Regions from separate parts of the Klebsiella sp. HN106 genome, predicted to be linked through region 4. Evidence: predicted binding sites of a transcription regulator. Region 4 holds the regulator's gene; each other region holds the start of a gene.
What was found. The regulator LexA, encoded in region 4, represses DNA repair genes until DNA is damaged. The targets are predictions, from matches to a motif close to TNCTGTATGTACATACAGNA.
Positions count from the first base shown of each region.

Region 1 (4,654 bases), on a different contig from region 4:
ATTACAGCGGCGTAGCGCCTCTCTGCTGCTGGCGCAGCTCGATATTAAAACCTTCCCCGAGGTGCTGGACGCGGGTTGCGGTCCCGGTAGCATGAGCCGCTTCTGGCTTGATGCGGGGAGTCGGGTGACGGCGCTGGACCTTTCCGTCGACATGCTGGCTGAAGCCCGCCGCGGCGGCTGCGCGCATCGCTACGTCGAAGGCGACATCGAAGCGCTGCCGCTGGCGAACGGCTGCGTCGACCTGGCGTGGAGCAACCTGGCGGTGCAGTGGTGCGACAACCTCGTCACCGCCCTTGACGAACTTTCCCGGGTGGTGCGGCCCGGCGGACGCGTGGCGTTCAGCACCCTACTGGCGGGCTCTTTGCCGGAGCTGAACCAGGCCTGGCGAGCTATCGATGAGCAGCCGCACGCCAACCGTTTTCTCAGCGAGCAGGCGGTGCGTGATGCGCTGGCCGGTCGCCGCGCGACCGGCCGCGTCCATGCCATTACGCTGCCGTTTACCGATGCGCTCAGCGCGATGCGCTCGCTGAAAGGCATCGGCGCTACCCATCTGCACCACGGACGCAGCCCTGCGCCGCTCAGCCGCGGTAAGCTGCGGCAGCTTCAGCTCGCCTGGCCGCAGCAGCAGGGACAAAGTCCGCTGACGTACCAACTTTTTACAGGAGTCATCGAACGTGATTAAACGTTTTTTCGTTACCGGTACCGACACCGAAGTGGGGAAAACCGTCGCCAGCTGCGCGCTGCTGCAGGCGGCTAACCGCGCGGGATTTCATAGCGCGGGCTATAAACCGGTGGCCTCCGGCAGCGACCATACGGCGCAGGGATTGCGCAATGAAGATGCGTTGGCCCTGCAGCGCAATAGCCGCGCGGTGCTGCGCTACGAACAGGTTAATCCCTTTACCTTTGCCGAGCCGACCTCGCCGCATATCATTAGCGCCGATGAAGGGAGGCCGATTGACGCCGCCGCGATCTCTGCGGGTCTGCGCGAACTGGAGGAACGGTCTGATTGGGTACTGGTGGAAGGGGCGGGGGGCTGGTTTACGCCGCTGTCAGAAACGCTGACCTTTGCCGATTGGGTACAGGCGGAGCGGCTACCGGTGATTCTCGTCGTCGGGGTCAAGCTGGGGTGCATCAACCACGCGATGCTGACCGCACAGGCGGTGCAGCAGGCCGGACTGCCGCTGGCGGGATGGATCGCCAACGATATCCAGCCGCCGGGCAAGCGTCACTCTGAATATCTGGCAACGCTAGAGCGCGTACTGCCCGCGCCGCTGCTTGGAGAAATTCCGTGGCTGGCGAATGCGCAGCAGCGCGAGGATCTCGGCCAGTATCTCGATCTCAGCGCGCTGGATCCGGCGTCATCCATTTTGCCAGCAGCGGCGCATCCAACTGCATAACGTCGCCCTGGGCCACGCTGCGTCCGCAGTGCAGGAGACAGAAACGATCCGCCACCCGACGGATAAACGGCAGGTGTTGTTCGGCGATCAGCACCGTCAGGCCAATATCGCGGTTCAACCGTACCAGTAAATCCCCGAGCTTGTGCAAAAAGCGCGGGCCGCCGCCGCGTGAGGGTTCGTCGAGGATCAGCAGGCGCGGGCGGGTTATCAACGCCCTCGCCAGCGCGAGCTGGTACTGGTCGTCGGCGGTCAGGGTAATCCCTTTACTTTGGCGCAGCGCGTAAAGCTCCGGAAAGAGCTCATAAATCTCTCCGGCCATGCCCGATGCGGATTCGCCGCCCGCAGCAAGGGCTATATGCAGATTTTCCTCAACGCTTAGCTGCGAAAAAATACGTTTATCCTGCGGGACGTACCCTATACCGATAGCGCTGCGCGACTGGGCGGAGAGCGGCATCAGGTCATAAGGAGCCGCCCCCGCGTCCTGCCAGGTCATACTGCCGCTGGCGACCGGCAGATGCCCGGTAATACAGTTAACCAGCGTGGTTTTACCCATGCCCTGACGCCCCATCACGCAGGTGCATTTCCCCGGCCAGAGTTCAAGGTCAACATTCCATAGCGTGTGCTGGCTTCCGTAATAGTGATTCACGGCACGTAGACTCAACATAGACGTTTTCTCCTTTCCTGAGATATCAGGCGACGAGAAGATGCTGCAAATCTCTTGCCAGGAAAAAGAACTCTCGGTTTTTGCCGTTGAATGCAGGCGGCGGCGTCAGAAAGCGGACGGCGCTTGCACTTTCCCGGTGCCCGCGCGCTGGAATGTGGTGCAAAAAATAATAAAAAATCCAGCTAATCTTTGCCGATAAACAGCAAAAAAAATTCAATAAAATTTTTTCGCAGCGGGTTTTGCCGGTCCGCTCGGTTTTGTTCGGGTGGCTTGGGTCAGGGGCTGCAGACAGTTATCCACTATTCCTGTGGATAACCTTGTGTATTAGAGTTAGAAAACTTGCGGTAAGCTAGAGACTACGCGGCCTGCGGGCGAATTGACGCGAAACCCGTCTTTTATTAAATTTCATTATATTTCAAATGCTTAAATAAAAGCAATGCCTGTAAGAAAAGTGTCACCGGCTGCCATAAAACATTCATCCACTCGCTTGACAAATGTTAAATGTCAATACTTTCTGGGGATAACCCCACAGAGTGGTGGATTATGCGCAAAAGCGCTATTTATTCGTCTATTCTGACGGCAAAAAGGGCTGATTCGCCCGGATACGATAATAGGATACTGTTTTTATATCCAGTATTTTTTATTGGCAAAAGCTGTGCTGGCGAGTAGAATTAAAGACCTGCCGTTCAACCCTTCTTCAGGTCCTGATAGATGAGTAAACCGTTCAAGCTGCATTCTGCTTTCCGTCCCTCCGGCGACCAGCCGGAAGCCATTCGTCGCCTGGAAGAGGGGCTGGAAGATGGCCTGGCGCATCAAACGCTGCTCGGGGTGACCGGCTCAGGTAAAACTTTTACCATCGCCAACGTCATTGCCGACCTGCAGCGCCCGACGATGGTGCTGGCGCCGAACAAAACGCTGGCGGCGCAGCTATACGGCGAGATGAAAGAGTTCTTCCCGGAGAACGCGGTGGAGTATTTCGTCTCGTACTACGACTACTATCAGCCGGAAGCCTATGTGCCAAGCTCGGACACCTTCATCGAGAAAGATGCTTCGGTAAACGAACATATTGAACAGATGCGTCTGTCGGCAACCAAAGCGCTGCTGGAGCGTCGTGACGTGGTGGTGGTTGCCTCGGTCTCCGCCATCTACGGTCTCGGCGATCCGGACCTCTATCTGAAGATGATGCTGCACCTGACGGTCGGCATGATCATCGACCAGCGCGCCATTTTGCGCCGCCTGGCTGAACTGCAGTATACCCGCAACGATCAGGCCTTCCAGCGGGGTACCTTCCGCGTGCGCGGCGAGGTGATCGATATCTTCCCGGCGGAGTCTGACGACGTCGCGCTGCGCGTAGAGCTGTTCGATGAAGAAGTCGAGCGCCTGTCGCTGTTCGACCCGCTCACCGGCCACATCGAGTCGACGATCCCGCGCTTTACCGTCTACCCGAAAACCCACTACGTCACTCCGCGCGAACGTATTGTCCAGGCGATGGAAGAGATCAAAACCGAGCTGGCGGAGCGGCGTAAGGCGCTGCTGGAAAACAATAAGCTGCTGGAAGAGCAGCGCCTCAGCCAGCGTACCCAGTTCGATCTCGAAATGATGAACGAGCTAGGCTACTGCTCGGGGATTGAAAACTACTCGCGCTATCTGTCAGGGCGCGGGCCGGGCGAGCCGCCGCCCACGCTGTTCGACTACCTGCCGGCGGATGGTCTGCTGGTGATTGATGAATCCCACGTCACGATTCCGCAAATCGGCGGCATGTACCGCGGAGACCGGGCGCGTAAAGAGACGCTGGTGGAGTACGGTTTCCGTCTGCCGTCCGCGCTGGATAACCGTCCGATGAAGTTTGAAGAGTTTGAGGCCCTGGCGCCGCAAACGATCTACGTTTCGGCAACGCCGGGCGCCTATGAGCTGGATAAATCCGGCGACGAAGTCGTCGACCAGGTTGTCCGCCCGACCGGGCTACTGGATCCGGTCATCGAAGTGCGCCCGGTAGCCACTCAGGTCGACGACCTGCTGTCGGAAATTCGCCTGCGTACCGCGATCAACGAGCGCGTATTGGTCACCACGCTGACCAAACGGATGGCGGAAGACTTAACCGAATATCTGGAAGAGCACGGCGAGCGGGTGCGCTACCTGCATTCGGATATCGATACCGTCGAGCGTATGGAGATTATCCGCGATCTGCGCCTCGGCGAGTTTGACGTGCTGGTAGGGATCAACCTCCTGCGTGAAGGTCTGGATATGCCGGAAGTCTCGCTGGTGGCGATCCTGGACGCCGATAAAGAAGGCTTCCTGCGCTCTGAACGCTCGCTGATTCAGACCATTGGCCGCGCGGCGCGCAACATCAACGGTAAAGCGATTCTCTATGGCGATAAAATTACGCCGTCAATGGCGAAAGCGATCGGTGAAACCGAACGTCGCCGCGAGAAGCAGCAGGCCTATAACGAAGAGCACGGTATTGTTCCGCAGGGGCTGAATAAGAAAGTGGTCGACATTCTGGCGCTCGGTCAGAATATTGCCAAAACGAAAACTAAGGGGCGCGGCAAGTCTCGCTCGCCGGTTGAGGCGGATGTCGTGGCGCTCACGCCGA
Region 1 is NZ_JBLURD010000002.1:266,367-271,020, reverse strand. Features, by position in the region: gene bioC (malonyl-ACP O-methyltransferase BioC) at 1-682, shown strand, start outside; gene bioD (dethiobiotin synthase) at 675-1,397, shown strand; gene ACSIPU_RS07895 (ABC transporter ATP-binding protein) at 1,339-2,061, opposite strand; gene uvrB (excinuclease ABC subunit UvrB) at 2,773-4,654, shown strand, end outside.
Region 1: the regulator LexA is predicted to act here: its motif matches at 2,678-2,697, upstream of uvrB (excinuclease ABC subunit UvrB).

Region 2 (4,654 bases), on a different contig from region 4:
AGGTTGTCCAGCAGCAGTACGCGCTTCTGGTTATCACGGATCTTTTTCTCAACGTCCTGAATTTCACGCTGCAGTTTATTCTTGCGACGATACAGGCGAACAAACTCCAGTACGTCCTGGAAAGAAGGCTTAGTTGTTTCCATTTTTACACCCCTAATATTTGAGATTCGGATTCGCTAAAGCGACTGCTACATAGGGCTAACATAACTGTTAGCAGCCGCTGATGACAATGTTTTTTCCTTTGCCTTTATCATAACCCTAAACGCTGCTGAATCGAAGCAAGCGATGGGCAAACCGCGCGTATCTGGTCTTTATTTACGCAACGCCCGGCAGATTAAATGCGACAGCAGCTCAAGCTGCCGCGCCAGTTCGATGGTTAGCCAGACATAACCATGGATTGGCGTTTCAGAGAAATTGTCGTCCTGCTGCTCTTTGATGAGCTGGCGCAGCTCGGCCACAATTTCGTTGAGCTTTTCATTGTTAGCAAGAATCGGCTGCGGATTGCCCTCATACAATGCATGGGCGATAGTCAGCAACGTCTGCTGGGTCATTTGCTGCGTTTCGCGCAGCGTATGGGCATTCAGCATAACAAAATGGCCGGGACGCGATGCCCAGTAGGCGTTGATTTGCAGCTCCAGCATGCACACCAGATTACGGCTAACAGTCTGGATCGCTTCAAAGATGGCCTTCTGGATATGCGTCTCTTTGCTGGCGGGCGTAATTAATCCGCGCATTTTGACCACATCGTTAAGCACCTTCTGCATATGCTTTTCCAGACGCGGACGCTCGACGAGGTTCGGCGAGAAACCCGCCTGATACAGACGGTTGAAGGCGGTGACGTAGCTGGCCATCTGGATGCGCCAGTGCAGGAAAGCCCGCTGCGGCCAGATACCGGTAAACAGCATAGCCAGCAGGGAGCCAAAGATAACGTCGCCGCTTCGCCATAGCGCGGTCGTCATATCGCCCGGCGGCGCGCCGACCACCACCGCCAGCGTGATGCCGATCAACAGCGCCTGGTAGGGCTTTTTACCCAACGCCAGCCAGCCGCAGAGGAACATCGCCACCGCGCACCACAGCAGCATAATGGGCAGAGAGATAAGTTCCAGCTTGAGCGCCACCAGCCCGAGCGCCGAGCCGAGGATCGTGCCGCCGATACGCTCAAACGCGCGCGGGACGACGTTTCCCCAGAAGGAGATAGGCCCCATCACCACCACCAGGGTGATGAGAGGCCAGGTACCTTCCGGCACGTTAAGCAGGCGCACCAGCACAAAGGTGAGCACAAAGGCCAATGCTATTCGCACGCCATGGACGATGCGGTAATGGCGATACAGCCGAATTTCAAATGGCTTAAGTGATTTATCCGCGCGCACAACCGACTCCGACACAACGAAAAGGGCAATTGTAACTGCTTTTTCGCCGCAAGCATCACGCGAATGTAAGAAACCTTGTCAATTAAAGGGATAAGTTCACTTCACTACGGGTTCAACCGCGATATACATATCAATGTCCCAGTAGCCGTCCTGGTTACCATCGTTAAGGTAGACTTCAAAACAGGGCTTCATCGCCATCTGATGCTCTGTGCTTTGCATCAGACTTTCGAAGAACTGATACCACGGAGTCGCAAAATCGAAATTCTCGACTCTGGCGCGGGCAACGGCATACTCGCCGCCGGCGATTTCGGTCATCATCACGCCTTCACTTCCTTCAGGGATCTGATAGTCTTCCGCCACCGTGACGGCGGTGTCGCAGCGCAGCTTTTCCGCCGGGACTTCGTCTGGATTGTCGTAGTAAACGGCCACCCACTCCTGCGCAGGAACCTGGCTGTTGTCGACCCACATCATCAGCTGTTCAAACCCCTGTTTAACCGTCTGTTCCCAGGGGCCGACCAGATGAAAACCGGCAATTTTCTTCTTGCCTACGGATTTAACGTTATAGTCCATGTTGCCTCCACTGTTGATAAAATACTGTATGTATATACATGTAATCTAACAGTACAATCACCCATAGTATGTGCGGCAATTCACAAATCCGCGCGGCAAGAAGATTAAAAAAACGCCCCCGGCGGGTTATAAACTGAACGGCAGTTCAATGCCGATGCTGGCCCCAACATCGTCGCTGGCGCTGTGGTTTGCATCGGTGTACCACATGGAGGTATTCAGGCGAACCGTCGGCATGACATCGCCGCTCCAGCCCAGCTGTATGCCCTTCAGCGTGTCGGCGTGCGGGAAGGCTTTATTGATTCGTTGGTTCTTCGGATTGACTTCCGCGTAGACCAGGCGCGCGCTCCAGCGCTGATTTTCTTCGGTGACCAGCTCCACCTTACCGGCATACAGGCGTCCATCGCCGCCCATCGCATCGCCCAGCGGGTAGCCCTGCTGATAGTAGCCATCTTTATAGATAAAGTGGTTATAGATATAGTTGGTGCGTCCCATATTCGAGCGGGTATCGTGGGCTTCCAGATACCAATTAACCGCATTGCTGTTCCACTGATGGTGCCCTTCCACGCCGCCAAGGTAGAGGTGCGCCGAGGGCAAGTATCCGGCTTCATCCTCGCCGATCATCTGGCCGTAAATGCTCACCGGCCAGCCCAAGGTTGGCGCCAGCTTCAGCTTGAAATCAAAACCGGCCAGCTGATTGCCGGGATCGTCGGCCGATTCACCGGTGTTATCATTGCCGGTCAGGCCGTCCCAGAAGCTGCTGAATGATGAAGGTCGCCCTTCGCCGCCCCACTGCATAACGCGCGAAGCGCCCAGTTCCAGCGAGGAGATGGGCGAAAACGTCAGGCGACCGCCGAAGATTTTGGTATGCGGTACGGCGGCGTACTGGTTCATCTGGCTGGCGGAAAGTTGATACTGCCAGGGGCCAATCCAGCTTAGCCATGAGGTTTCCGGCGCCCGCTGTTCTGCACGCTGCAGCAGAAAACCGGTCATGGGACGCGCGGCATCGGAGCGAATCAAACTCCCTTCATAACCCGGTCCCCACCACTGCGGGATTTGCCCGAACGCCAGCCACTGGTTCCACAGTTTTACCGCGCCGTATGCGCCGTTGGCGTTTACGCTGGAGCCGTTGTCGATGCGTTTGTCGCCTTCAACATTGCCCTGTAGATGCAGATCCCACCATTCACCGCTGTTGTTCAGGGCGAGAGAAAGCGACTGGTCAGCAGGATAAGACTGGGCAAACCCCTGCGGAGTTCCCGGCTTATCAGTGGAACTGTAACCGGTAACGCGCACGTCGGCTTTGAGCGCCCTTAAACGCTGATTTACCCGACTCAGAACCACCCGCTCGGCGGATGTTGTCGGATGGGCATTGGCCAGCGCACGATTAATCTCTTCTTCGCTCAACGGCCAGGTGGACAAACTTAAAGAGAGGGTTCCGCGGTCGGATAACCAGGTTAAATCATTGCGGAATTCGTTATCGGCCAGAACGAGGCCAGAGGCAAAACCAGAGGTGCTAAAAACGGCGAAAAGTCCCAGAGAAAGCGCACTACGCGCAAAGTATTTCATCTTCCCAGCTCCATTTTGGGCGCACAAGCGCCAGGGGATTTCCTGAATGGTGACCGGGTAAGGTAAGGGATGGACACTAAACAAAGCGCCAACCGAAGCAGCATAATAATCAAACAGCTACGAGATGCCGCTCCGGGCGGAGCGGCGGAGAAGTTACAGTTTTTGATGCAGATAATCGCTAAAGCGCGACAGCATGCCGCCCTTGCCGACGCTTTCCAGCGTCACCAGCGGCCAGTGGGCGACGACTTTATCGCCATCATAAAGCGAGATTTCACCGACCCGCTGGTGGGCGGCAATCGGCGCTTCCAGCACTTTTTTATCCAGCACATATTTCGCCTTAATGCGTGAGACTTCCGATTTCGGCAGCGCTAACCAGAAGTCCTGATCGGTCCCCAGCCTAATCTGCTCTTTATCGCCATACCAGATACGCTCAACGCCGACCTGCTTGCCGTCCTGCAGGACCTGGACGGTATCGAAGTTTTGCTGGCCCCAGTGCAGCAGCTTCGCCGCCTGCTGTTCACGCCCTTTCGGACTGTCGGCCCCCATGACTACCGCAATCAGCCGGCGCTGGCCGTCCACCGCGGAGGCAATCAGATTGAAGCCAGCGCCGGAGGTATGGCCGGTTTTCAGACCATCAACGTTCATAGTTTTATCCCACAGCAGACCATTGCGGTTCTGCTGGGTAATGCCGTTCCACGTCAGACTCTTCTGGCTGTACATATGATAAACGTCCGGCTCGCCGTGAATAATCGCCCGCGAGAGTACCGCCAGATCGTAGGCTGAGCTATGCTGCCCCGGCGCGTCGAGGCCGTGAACGGTTTCAAAATGGGTATCCTGTAAATGCAGTTTGTCCACATAGCTGTTCATCAGCGCGACAAACTGCGGCTGGCCGCCGGCAACATAATCCGCCAGCGCCACGCAGGCATCGTTGCCGGAGTCAACGATGAGCCCGCGGCTCAAGTCGCGTACGCTAACCCGATCGCCGGGCTTAAGAAACATCAGGGAAGATCCCTTAAAGACCGGATTGCCCTGCGCCCAGGCGTCTTTACCGACGGTGACGATGTCGTCAAAGGTGATGCGGTGGCTGTCGATGGCGCGATCGACCACATAGCCGGTCATCAGTTTGGTCAGGCTGGCGGGATTGCGCTGCT
Region 2 is NZ_JBLURD010000001.1:1,183,765-1,188,418, forward strand. Features, by position in the region: gene ACSIPU_RS05605 (DUF496 family protein) at 1-143, opposite strand, end outside; gene ACSIPU_RS05610 (FUSC family protein) at 312-1,370, opposite strand; gene sbmC (DNA gyrase inhibitor SbmC) at 1,467-1,940, opposite strand; gene ACSIPU_RS05620 (capsule assembly Wzi family protein) at 2,067-3,503, opposite strand; gene dacD (serine-type D-Ala-D-Ala carboxypeptidase DacD) at 3,657-4,654, opposite strand, start outside.
Region 2: the regulator LexA is predicted to act here: its motif matches at 1,963-1,982, upstream of sbmC (DNA gyrase inhibitor SbmC).

Region 3 (4,654 bases), on a different contig from region 4:
CTTTCCGAAAGTCAAATTATGGCAGGGGGCGTGGGCAGGGATTGTTGCTACCATTGCCGTTCACTGGATCTCATTTCCGTTACTGGGCCTGACGCCTTCCTTATTGAATATTCCTGCAGATGAGTATATTTCGGAGTTAGTGGGGCATATTTTTTGGTTCTGGGCGATTGAGATGATTCGTCGCGACCTTCGCAACCGCATTACTCACCAGCCTGACGCCGAAGTGCCTCTGGATGCGCCCTTCAGATAATTGGCTCCGCAGGAACCCGTGTGTCCACGGGTTCTTGTGGCCAGGACTTTCAGACTAAACCAGAGCACGCGGCATTGTATTCAGCGCGAAATTGAGGATCTTTTCGCCATCAAATGTAGCGTAGGGCAAGCTTTCAATAACAGCAATTTCTTGAGGTAAATGCAACGCAGCAATAAATTCGGCAATTTTATACTGAATATGTGGCGCGATCAGAACGCCATCAAAGGCGGGGGCGATGCTAAAGAAGTTTTCAACCCCAACGGCGCTGATTAAGCGATCGCATTGTCGGTCATCAGCTATTTTTTGCATCCTTCGGGCAATAATACCTGCCGTTTCGCCGAACAGACAGCAGATTAGTAGTTTTTTCACGTTTTAACCCTCGGTGAGTAACCGTAGCTACCTTATTCCTCTCTGATTATCGAAAATGCGCGCTGCATCAATTTTTCACGGCAATTTATGCAGATATTTCTTGTGTCTGAGAGCATCACAGATACGTCAATCGACGGCCTCTGTGACGCTGTGAATGGCAGGAGGTTAACGCGCAGACTACTTTATTTTCCGTGAAATTACGAAGCGATCGCCAACTCGCGTAAGCTTTGCTCCATGTGTACAATACTCAATAGCAAAATTAAAGAACTCATCGGAGTCGAGCTCGAAATCCAGTTCTATTTTAACGGTATCGTCGGACTGCAGTAGCTGCTTTGCCTGTTCCAGATTGCTGGCTTTTAACATGGCCATCTCTTCACCTCGTTTTAGCGCTGGTGGGATCCGGGGTTTAGCTTACAGCCTTTATTTTACGTTACCGTGACATGACTATTACCTGAACTTCTGCCGTTTGCCCACGGAAATCATCGCTATGGCTGAGCCGATAGCGATGGTATTAAGTACATTCTCAATCAACGTTATTGAAGTAGTCCCGCGCCGCCGCCTCAACGTTCTTTGCATCAATGCCCGTTTTCTCGGTGATAGAAGCAACAAACGGCTTGAACTTCTCCGTCATCACATGGCCGCCATCCCAGTGGGCAACATAAAAGCGGCACTGATAACGATAAAAGTGGAGAGTCTTATCTCCTAACGTGTAATACATATGAATCTCCAGTTCAGTATGTCGGGTGGACAACAGCAGGTTATGTGCAAAGAGCGCATCTACGGATTCTATCCTCCTCCCAAATTGAGGAAATTTCCAGCGCGCAGTGCAAAACCATCTGGAATACGTAGGTCCGGGAGTGGCCTGCCTGCGGCAGTCATGGTCTCAGGCAGAATTTTACGTCTTTTTATGTTTTCGCCTCAATGTTTGCCGGGCGGCTTGATAAACTCGGCTGAAAAATTAATACTGTATATAAACACAGTATTGATGTGGGAGGATCTATTTTGATGTTCAATAAACCGGCTGAAATGCGTGAAATCTTGTCGATTCCGATGTTTAGTGACCTTGTGTCGTGCGGCTTTCCCAGCCCGGCGCAGGATTACATCGAGAAGGGGATAGACCTCAATGAGCTTTGTATCAGCCATCCTGCGGCAACCTATTTTGTTATGGCGACCGGCATGTCGATGGTGGATGCCGGCATTTATGAAGGTACGTTGCTGGTGGTGGATCGCGGCCTGAAGGCGAAGCATGGTGATATCATCATTGCCGCTATCGGCGGCGAATACACGGTTAAACGCCTGTGTACGCACCCCACGATGCAACTGCTGCCGATGAATCCGGATTTTCCGCCGATTGTGCTGCACAACGACGGTGAAGAGCTGGAGATTTTTGGCGTAGTCACTTTCAGCATCAACAGGCTGCGCTGATGTTTGCCCTGGTCGATGTGAATTCATTTTATGCCAGCTGTGAAATGGTCTTTCGTCCTGATTTACGTGGGCGCCCCGTGGTGGTGTTAAGCAATAACGACGGCTGCGTAATCGCGAGGAATCACGAGGCTAAACTGCTGGAGATCCCGATGGGCGCGCCGTATTTCAAAATGAAATCACAGTTTGAGCGTCATCAGGTGGCGGTATTTAGCAGCAACTATGCGCTTTATGGCGATATGTCCCAGCGCGTTATGACCCTTCTTGAGGAGCTGTCTCCCGCGGTGTATCAATATTCCATTGATGAAGCGTTTGTGAATCTCAGCGGCATCCATCGCACTGAGGAGCTTGAAGCATTCGGGCGCCACGTGCGAAGTACGCTGCTGCAGTGTACCGGATTGACGGTCGGGGTCGGGATCGGGCCGACGAAAACGCTGGCCAAGCTGGCTAATTATGCGGCCAAAAGATGGCCAAAATTCGAGGGTGTTGTCGATCTCTCTTTACAAGCCAGGCAGAGGAAACTGCTGGCGAAGGTTGCCGTCGGCGAAATCTGGGGGGTGGGGCGGCGCATGGCGAAAAAGCTGAATGATATGGGAATTACCACGGCTCTAGAACTTGCCGAAATGCCCGCTTCCCTCATCAGAAAAAATTTCAGCGTGGTGATGGAACGCACCGTGCGTGAGCTACGAGGTGAGTCCTGCCTTGAACCTGAAGAGTATATGCCCACGAAACAGCAAATCATTAGTTCGCGTTCATTCAGTCAGAAGGTAAGCGAATATGGGCCGATGCGCGAAGCCATATGCAGCCATGCGGTACGCGCGGCGGAAAGGCTGCGCGCGCAGCATCAGTATTGCCGCTATGTTTCAGTATTCCTGAAAACCAGTCCTTTCGCCGGCAATGACGTCTATTACGGTAACGATGCCGGGACAGAAATTCACATTCCGACTCAGGATAGCCGGGATATCGTTGCCGCAGCGGTAAAATGCCTGGAGACTATCTGGCGGGAGGGACACCGATATCAAAAGTGCGGTGTGATGCTGGGTGATTTCTTTAGCCGGGGCGTGGCCCAGTTAGGCCTGTTTGATGACTATCGCCCGCGCGCCAACAGCGAACAGTTGATGGAGGTGCTTGATTTTGTGAATCGGCGTGAAAAAGGTCGGCTCTGGTTTGCCGGGCAGGGGATTACGCGTAGCTGGGAGATGAAACGGCACAGGCTGTCTCCAGCCTACACCACCCGGTTCAGCGACCTGCTGCGGGTCAAACTGTAAGCCAGTATGAACGGGCGCTTTATTCGCTGCCTCACGCTGTCGCCAACAAGCCCTCTCTGATACCCCGCTCAGCGTAACGCCGGGAGCCAGCGAAGAGAACTTTCCCGGAACCGATGCAGGCGCACCGACCCGGGAATCCGCCATCAGACAGCTAGCGCAGCGCTTACTTCAGACCTGCCAGTTCCTCTGCGGTCAGCGCTAAGGTTTGCGTCGTTCCGCTCTCGGCCGATTTTACCGCGGCTTCCAGCACAGCCATTACCGCCAGCGCCTCTAACGGCGATACCGGATTGTTGATTTTGCCGGTCAGCGCGTCGCGGACGTGAATATAGTACTGGCGCTGATCCCCTTGCGGGGCGCTGATTTCACGTGACTGCAGGTCAGCATCGTACAGGACCAGACTATCGTCATCTTGGCCCCAGTCCTGGCTCCCCGGCGTCACCCCCGCCAGCAGTTGGCTCTCCTGCCGATCAGCGCGCTGTTTAACGACGCTGCCTTTATCGCCATGAACGGTAAAGCGCGCCACCCCACCTGCCACCAGCATGCTGCAGTGCAGAACGACTTTATGCTGCGGATAGTTGAGGACCACATGCGCCCAGTCGTTGATTTCCGCGCCTTCACGCAGGGTAGCGATATTTCCCCGGACCGACTGCGGCAGACCGAATAGCTGTAGCGTCTGGTCGATCAGGTGCGGACCTAAATCAAACCACAGGCCGCTTCCCGGTACGTTCTGCTCCCGCCAGCGGACACGTACTTCCGGGCGGAATCGGTCGAAATGGGACTCAAAATGTTTCACTTTGCCGATAAGCCCTTGTTCGATAACCTGCTTCACTCCCAGATAGTCGCTATCCCAGCGACGGTTATGGAACACCGACAGCACCCGCTGTTTTTCCTCCGCCAGCGCAATCAGTTCGCGGGCCTCCTGCATATCCAGGGTAAACGGTTTATCGACGACGACATGTTTACCGGAATTTAAAGCCAGACGGGCAAGGGGAGCGTGCGTCGCGTTAGGCGAGGCGATGACGACCAGATCGACTTCCGGATACTGAATCGCCGCTTCAGGCGATGCGATGACGGTGACGTCCGGCAGGTCGCGTTTGACTTTCTCTTCATCGCGCGAGGCGACAATCGCCAGATTCAGGCCTTCGACGGACTGAATCAGCGGCGCATGGAAAGTCTTGCCGACGAAGCCGTAGCCAATCAGGGCAATATTAATAGTCTTAGCGTTACTCATAAGCATCTCCGCGTTATTTAGTCTCAGCGATATTAAGTTGTGTTGAGCCGTTGTCCTGCAATTCTTTCCATGGCCGGTCGAGAAAGAGCTGATGGATGTCGGCGAGCCCGGCAA
Region 3 is NZ_JBLURD010000001.1:26,773-31,426, forward strand. Features, by position in the region: gene ACSIPU_RS00145 (YagU family protein) at 1-250, shown strand, start outside; gene ACSIPU_RS00150 (PTS sugar transporter subunit IIB) at 305-619, opposite strand; gene ACSIPU_RS00155 (hypothetical protein) at 797-988, opposite strand; gene ACSIPU_RS00160 (hypothetical protein) at 1,143-1,337, opposite strand; gene umuD (translesion error-prone DNA polymerase V autoproteolytic subunit) at 1,625-2,044, shown strand; gene umuC (translesion error-prone DNA polymerase V subunit UmuC) at 2,044-3,309, shown strand; gene ACSIPU_RS00175 (oxidoreductase) at 3,473-4,540, opposite strand; gene ACSIPU_RS00180 (DeoR/GlpR family DNA-binding transcription regulator) at 4,554-4,654, opposite strand, start outside.
Region 3: the regulator LexA is predicted to act here: its motif matches at 1,582-1,601, upstream of umuD (translesion error-prone DNA polymerase V autoproteolytic subunit).

Region 4 (4,654 bases):
CGTGACGCAATATTTCGCTGCGGGTAATACGACGATGCTGAGTGACGATGGCGGCTAACAGTGACGGCATCACCAGCATATGGGCGATGTTGTTGCGGTAATAGGTCATCAGGACGGCCTGCTCGCGCGGCAGAATGATGATATCGCCGATCGTGTCTTTCTCGACCTCGAACTTGTTCATCTGCAGCGCGTGGTCGATAAGCTCGCTGGCAGACGCCGCAGGCGTGGTCGCGTCCGCAGAGTACGGCACGTTGCGCAGCAGGGCGAGGTAGCATTCCAGCTGTTCGGTAAGCTGCTCGCGGGTCAGGGAACGCTGACGCGATGCCAGCAGCGCCGTACAGCACAGGTTCATAGCGTTTGCCGCACCGGCATTGTTAATGCGTACCATCAGGTCTGAGGCGATGTTATTTACCGTCGGCGTCAGCCAGGAGGGGCGAACGGCTTCGATAGGATCGATCGACTCGCGCCAGTCCGGCACATGTTGATTCAGGTAGGCCATCAGCGGCAGCGGTTCGCCGAAGTTAACGTAGCCCTGGCCGAGATTACGCAGCTTGCTTAAGCCGCGCAGCATCTGCGGCAGGTTCTCTTTCTCTTTTGTCGCTCCGCGCAGCTCTTTAGCGTAGGTACCAACCTCCATCACGTGCTCGTAGCCGATGTAGATTGGCACCAGGGTGATGGGGCGATTACCGCCGCGCAGCATCGCCTGAATGGTCATCGACAGGGTACCGGTTTTCGGATCCAGCAGGCGTCCGGTACGAGAGCGGCCGCCCTCAACGAAGTATTCTACGGAGTAGCCGCGGCTGAACAGCTCGCCGAGGTATTCGCGGAATACCGTCGAATAGAGCTTATTGCCCTTGAACGTACGGCGAATGAAGAAAGCGCCGCCGCGACGGAAAATCGGCCCGGCAGGCCAGAAGTTCAGGTTGATACCGGCGGCGATATGCGGCGGAACCAGGCCCTGATGATAAATCACGTACGAGAGCAGCAGATAATCCATATGGCTGCGGTGGCACGGGACATAAACGATCTCGTGGCCTTCGTGCGCCAGCTGGCGCACGCGCTCGGCGTTATGCACGTTAATGCCCTGATACAGTCGGTTCCAGGTAAAGCCCAGCACGCGGTCTGTCAGGCGAATCATCTCATAGGAGAAGTTCGCGGCGATCTCTTCCATCAGGGCGATAGCGTTTTGCTGCGCCTTTTCATGAGAAATTTTCTTGCTGCGCGCTTCGTCTTCTACCGCACGGGCAATGGCTTTCGACGCCAGCAGTTTATTGAACAGATCCTGGCGCGCAGGCAGGCGCGGACCGACCGCCGCCAGACGCTGACGGGCGAAGTGCATACGCGCCACGCGGGCCAGCTTCTGAGCGATAGTTTTATCGGTGCCGTGTTCGTCCGCCATTTTACGCAGCGAGACCGAAGGCGAGAAACGCACAAAGCTGTCGCGGCCCAGCCACAGAACGGCGAAGAATTTCTGAATGCCGTTGAGCATGCGCAGTGGCGGGTTAACCTCGCCTTTTTCACGCCCCGGTGCGCGACCGAACATGACCGAGACTGGCACCATTTGCACATCAAGATCGGGGTGATTACGGTGCAAATCCAGATAGTCGTGAAAGAGCTTGATAGACTCTTCTTTCGGCGTGTAATAGGTGAATACGCGCGGTCCGCCGTGGATAAATACGTAGCGCGGAAGCAGGGCGCCGTCGATCTCCAGCGGCTCCAGCGGGTCCGGTAACTCATGCTCCAGACATTGCGCGCGCAGCGTCAGCAGGTCCGCCTTCGAATTGTAGGGCAGGACGTACATAATGGGCCGCGAGGTATCCAGGCCTAACTCTTGAGCAGGTTGTGCCGGAATCGACTTGCTTTTTACCAGCGCCCTTAATGGTAAATTCAGTAATTTATAGTAAATTCGTTGCCAGCCAGACATAGACGATGTGAAGCCTCTGGTTAATCATGCAAATGCGCCGCAAGAATAACAGAAAGTGCGCAAAATTTCCGTTGTAACGCGGCAAACGCGTACACTCATTGACGTCATTTACATAAAAAGGTTTGTTTGATGGCCAATAATACCACTGGGTTAACCCGAATTATTAAAGCGGCAGGGTATTCCTGGAAAGGATTCCGGGCGGCATGGGTCAACGAGGCCGCATTTCGTCAGGAAGGCATCGCGGCCATCATTGCCGTGGTGATTGCCTGCTGGTTAGACGTCGATGCCATTACCCGGGTGCTGTTAATTGGCTCGGTCCTGATAGTGATGATAGTTGAAATTATCAACAGCGCGATTGAAGCGGTCGTGGACCGTATAGGCCCTGAGCATCATGAGCTTTCCGGGCGCGCGAAAGACATGGGCTCTGCGGCGGTTTTGCTGGCGATTGTCATCGCGCTGATCACCTGGGGAACCCTTTTATGGGCAAATTACCGCTAACTCCTGTCGTAGCGGCTCGCAAAACGAAAAGAAACTCCTGATTTTTGTGTGAAATGTGGTTCCAAAATCACCGTTAGCTGTATATACTCACAGCATAACTGTATATACACCCAGGGGGCGGAATGAAAGCGTTAACGACCAGGCAGCAAGAGGTGTTTGATCTCATTCGGGATCATATCAGCCAGACGGGCATGCCGCCGACGCGTGCGGAGATTGCTCAGCGCTTGGGGTTCCGTTCCCCAAACGCGGCGGAAGAGCACCTGAAAGCGCTGGCGCGTAAAGGCGCAATCGAAATCGTTTCCGGCGCCTCCCGCGGTATTCGTCTGCTGACGGAAGAAGAAACGGGCCTGCCGCTTATTGGCCGCGTAGCAGCAGGGGAACCGCTGCTGGCCCAGCAGCATATTGAAGGCCACTATCAGGTCGATCCGGCCATGTTTAAACCGAATGCCGATTTTCTGCTGCGCGTCAGCGGTATGTCGATGAAAGACATCGGCATTCTTGATGGCGACCTGCTGGCAGTCCATAAAACTCAGGATGTGCGTAACGGCCAGGTAGTTGTGGCGCGTATTGACGAAGAAGTGACCGTAAAGCGCCTGAAAAAGCAGGGTAACGTCGTCGAACTGCTGCCGGAAAACAGCGAATTTTCGCCAATCGTGGTGGATCTTCGTCAACAAAGTTTCACCATTGAAGGCCTGGCCGTCGGCGTTATTCGCAACGGCAACTGGCAGTAAACTCTTCCTCTCGCGGCATCATCTGATGCATGATGCTGCGTCGTTTTTCCTCTTTTTGGCACTCTCTCCATGTTTTTTAACGCCGCCGACAAAGCCCTGTGGCGCTTAGCGCTGCCCATGATCTTCTCCAATATCACCGTTCCGCTGCTCGGACTGGTGGACACCGCCGTTATTGGTCATCTCGATAGCCCGGTTTATCTGGGGGGCGTGGCGGTTGGCGCAACGGCAACCAGCTTCCTCTTTATGCTGCTGTTGTTCCTGCGAATGAGTACCACTGGGCTGACGGCCCAGGCGTACGGCGCTAAAGATCCGCAGCGTCTGGCGCGTGCGCTGGTGCAGCCGCTGTGCCTGGCGCTGGCCGCCGGGGCGGCCATTGTGCTCTTGCGGATGCCGTTGATCGACCTGGCGCTGCACATCGTCGGCGGCAGCGAAGCCGTGCTCGAACAGGCCAGACGCTTCCTTGAGATCCGCTGGCTAAGCGCGCCGGCATCGCTGGCGAACCTGGTCCTGCTGGGCTGGCTGCTGGGCGTGCAGTACGCCAGAGCGCCGGTGATCCTGCTGGTGGTCGGCAATGTTCTTAACATTGTGCTCGATGTATGGCTGGTGATGGGTCTGCATATGAACGTGCAGGGGGCGGCGCTGGCAACGGTCACGGCAGAATACGCCACTTTCTTTATCGGCCTGCTGATGGCAAGGCGCGTGCTGGCGCTGCGCGGCGTTTCCCTGTTAATGCTAAAAAACGCCTGGCGCGGCGATATACGTCGCCTGCTGGCGCTGAATCGCGACATCATGCTGCGTTCGCTGCTGCTACAGCTTTGCTTCGGTGCGGTAACGGTATTTGGCGCTCGCCTCGGCGCCGATGTCGTCGCGGTCAATGCGGTTCTCATGACGATGCTGACCTTTACCGCCTACGCGTTGGACGGTTTTGCCTACGCCGTTGAGGCGCACTCCGGGCAGGCCTACGGCGCGCGTGACGATAGACGGCTGCTGGCTGTCTGGCATGCGGCTTGCCGCCAGTCAGGGATAGTGGCGCTGGCGTTTGCGCTGATTTACGGACTTGCCGGCGAACAGATTATTGCGTTGCTGACCTCGCTGCCTTCCCTGCAGCAGCTGGCCGACCGCTATCTGGTCTGGCAGATGATTCTGCCGGTCATTGGCGTCTGGTGCTACCTGCTGGACGGCATGTTTATCGGTGCGACGCGCGGTGCGGAGATGCGTAACAGCATGGCGGTGGCGGCGGCGGGGTTTGCCCTGACGCTGTTGACGGTACCCACGCTCGGTAACCATGGACTGTGGCTGGCGCTGACGGTCTTTCTCGCTCTGCGCGGCGCTTCCCTGGCAGCGATCTGGCGGCGGCACTGGCGGCGCGGAACCTGGTTTTCGTAGTGCATTTAGTACATCTGATGGTTAAAGATTCCGAATAATAAATCTTACTCAGAATACTCATCTATAGTTAAGTCATGTCCGAAACACAGCGGGCTGTTCATTCACCGAACGATAA
Region 4 is NZ_JBLURD010000003.1:323,728-328,381, reverse strand. Features, by position in the region: gene plsB (glycerol-3-phosphate 1-O-acyltransferase PlsB) at 1-1,924, opposite strand, end outside; gene ACSIPU_RS12530 (diacylglycerol kinase) at 2,054-2,422, shown strand; gene lexA (transcriptional repressor LexA) at 2,545-3,153, shown strand; gene dinF (MATE family efflux transporter DinF) at 3,223-4,539, shown strand.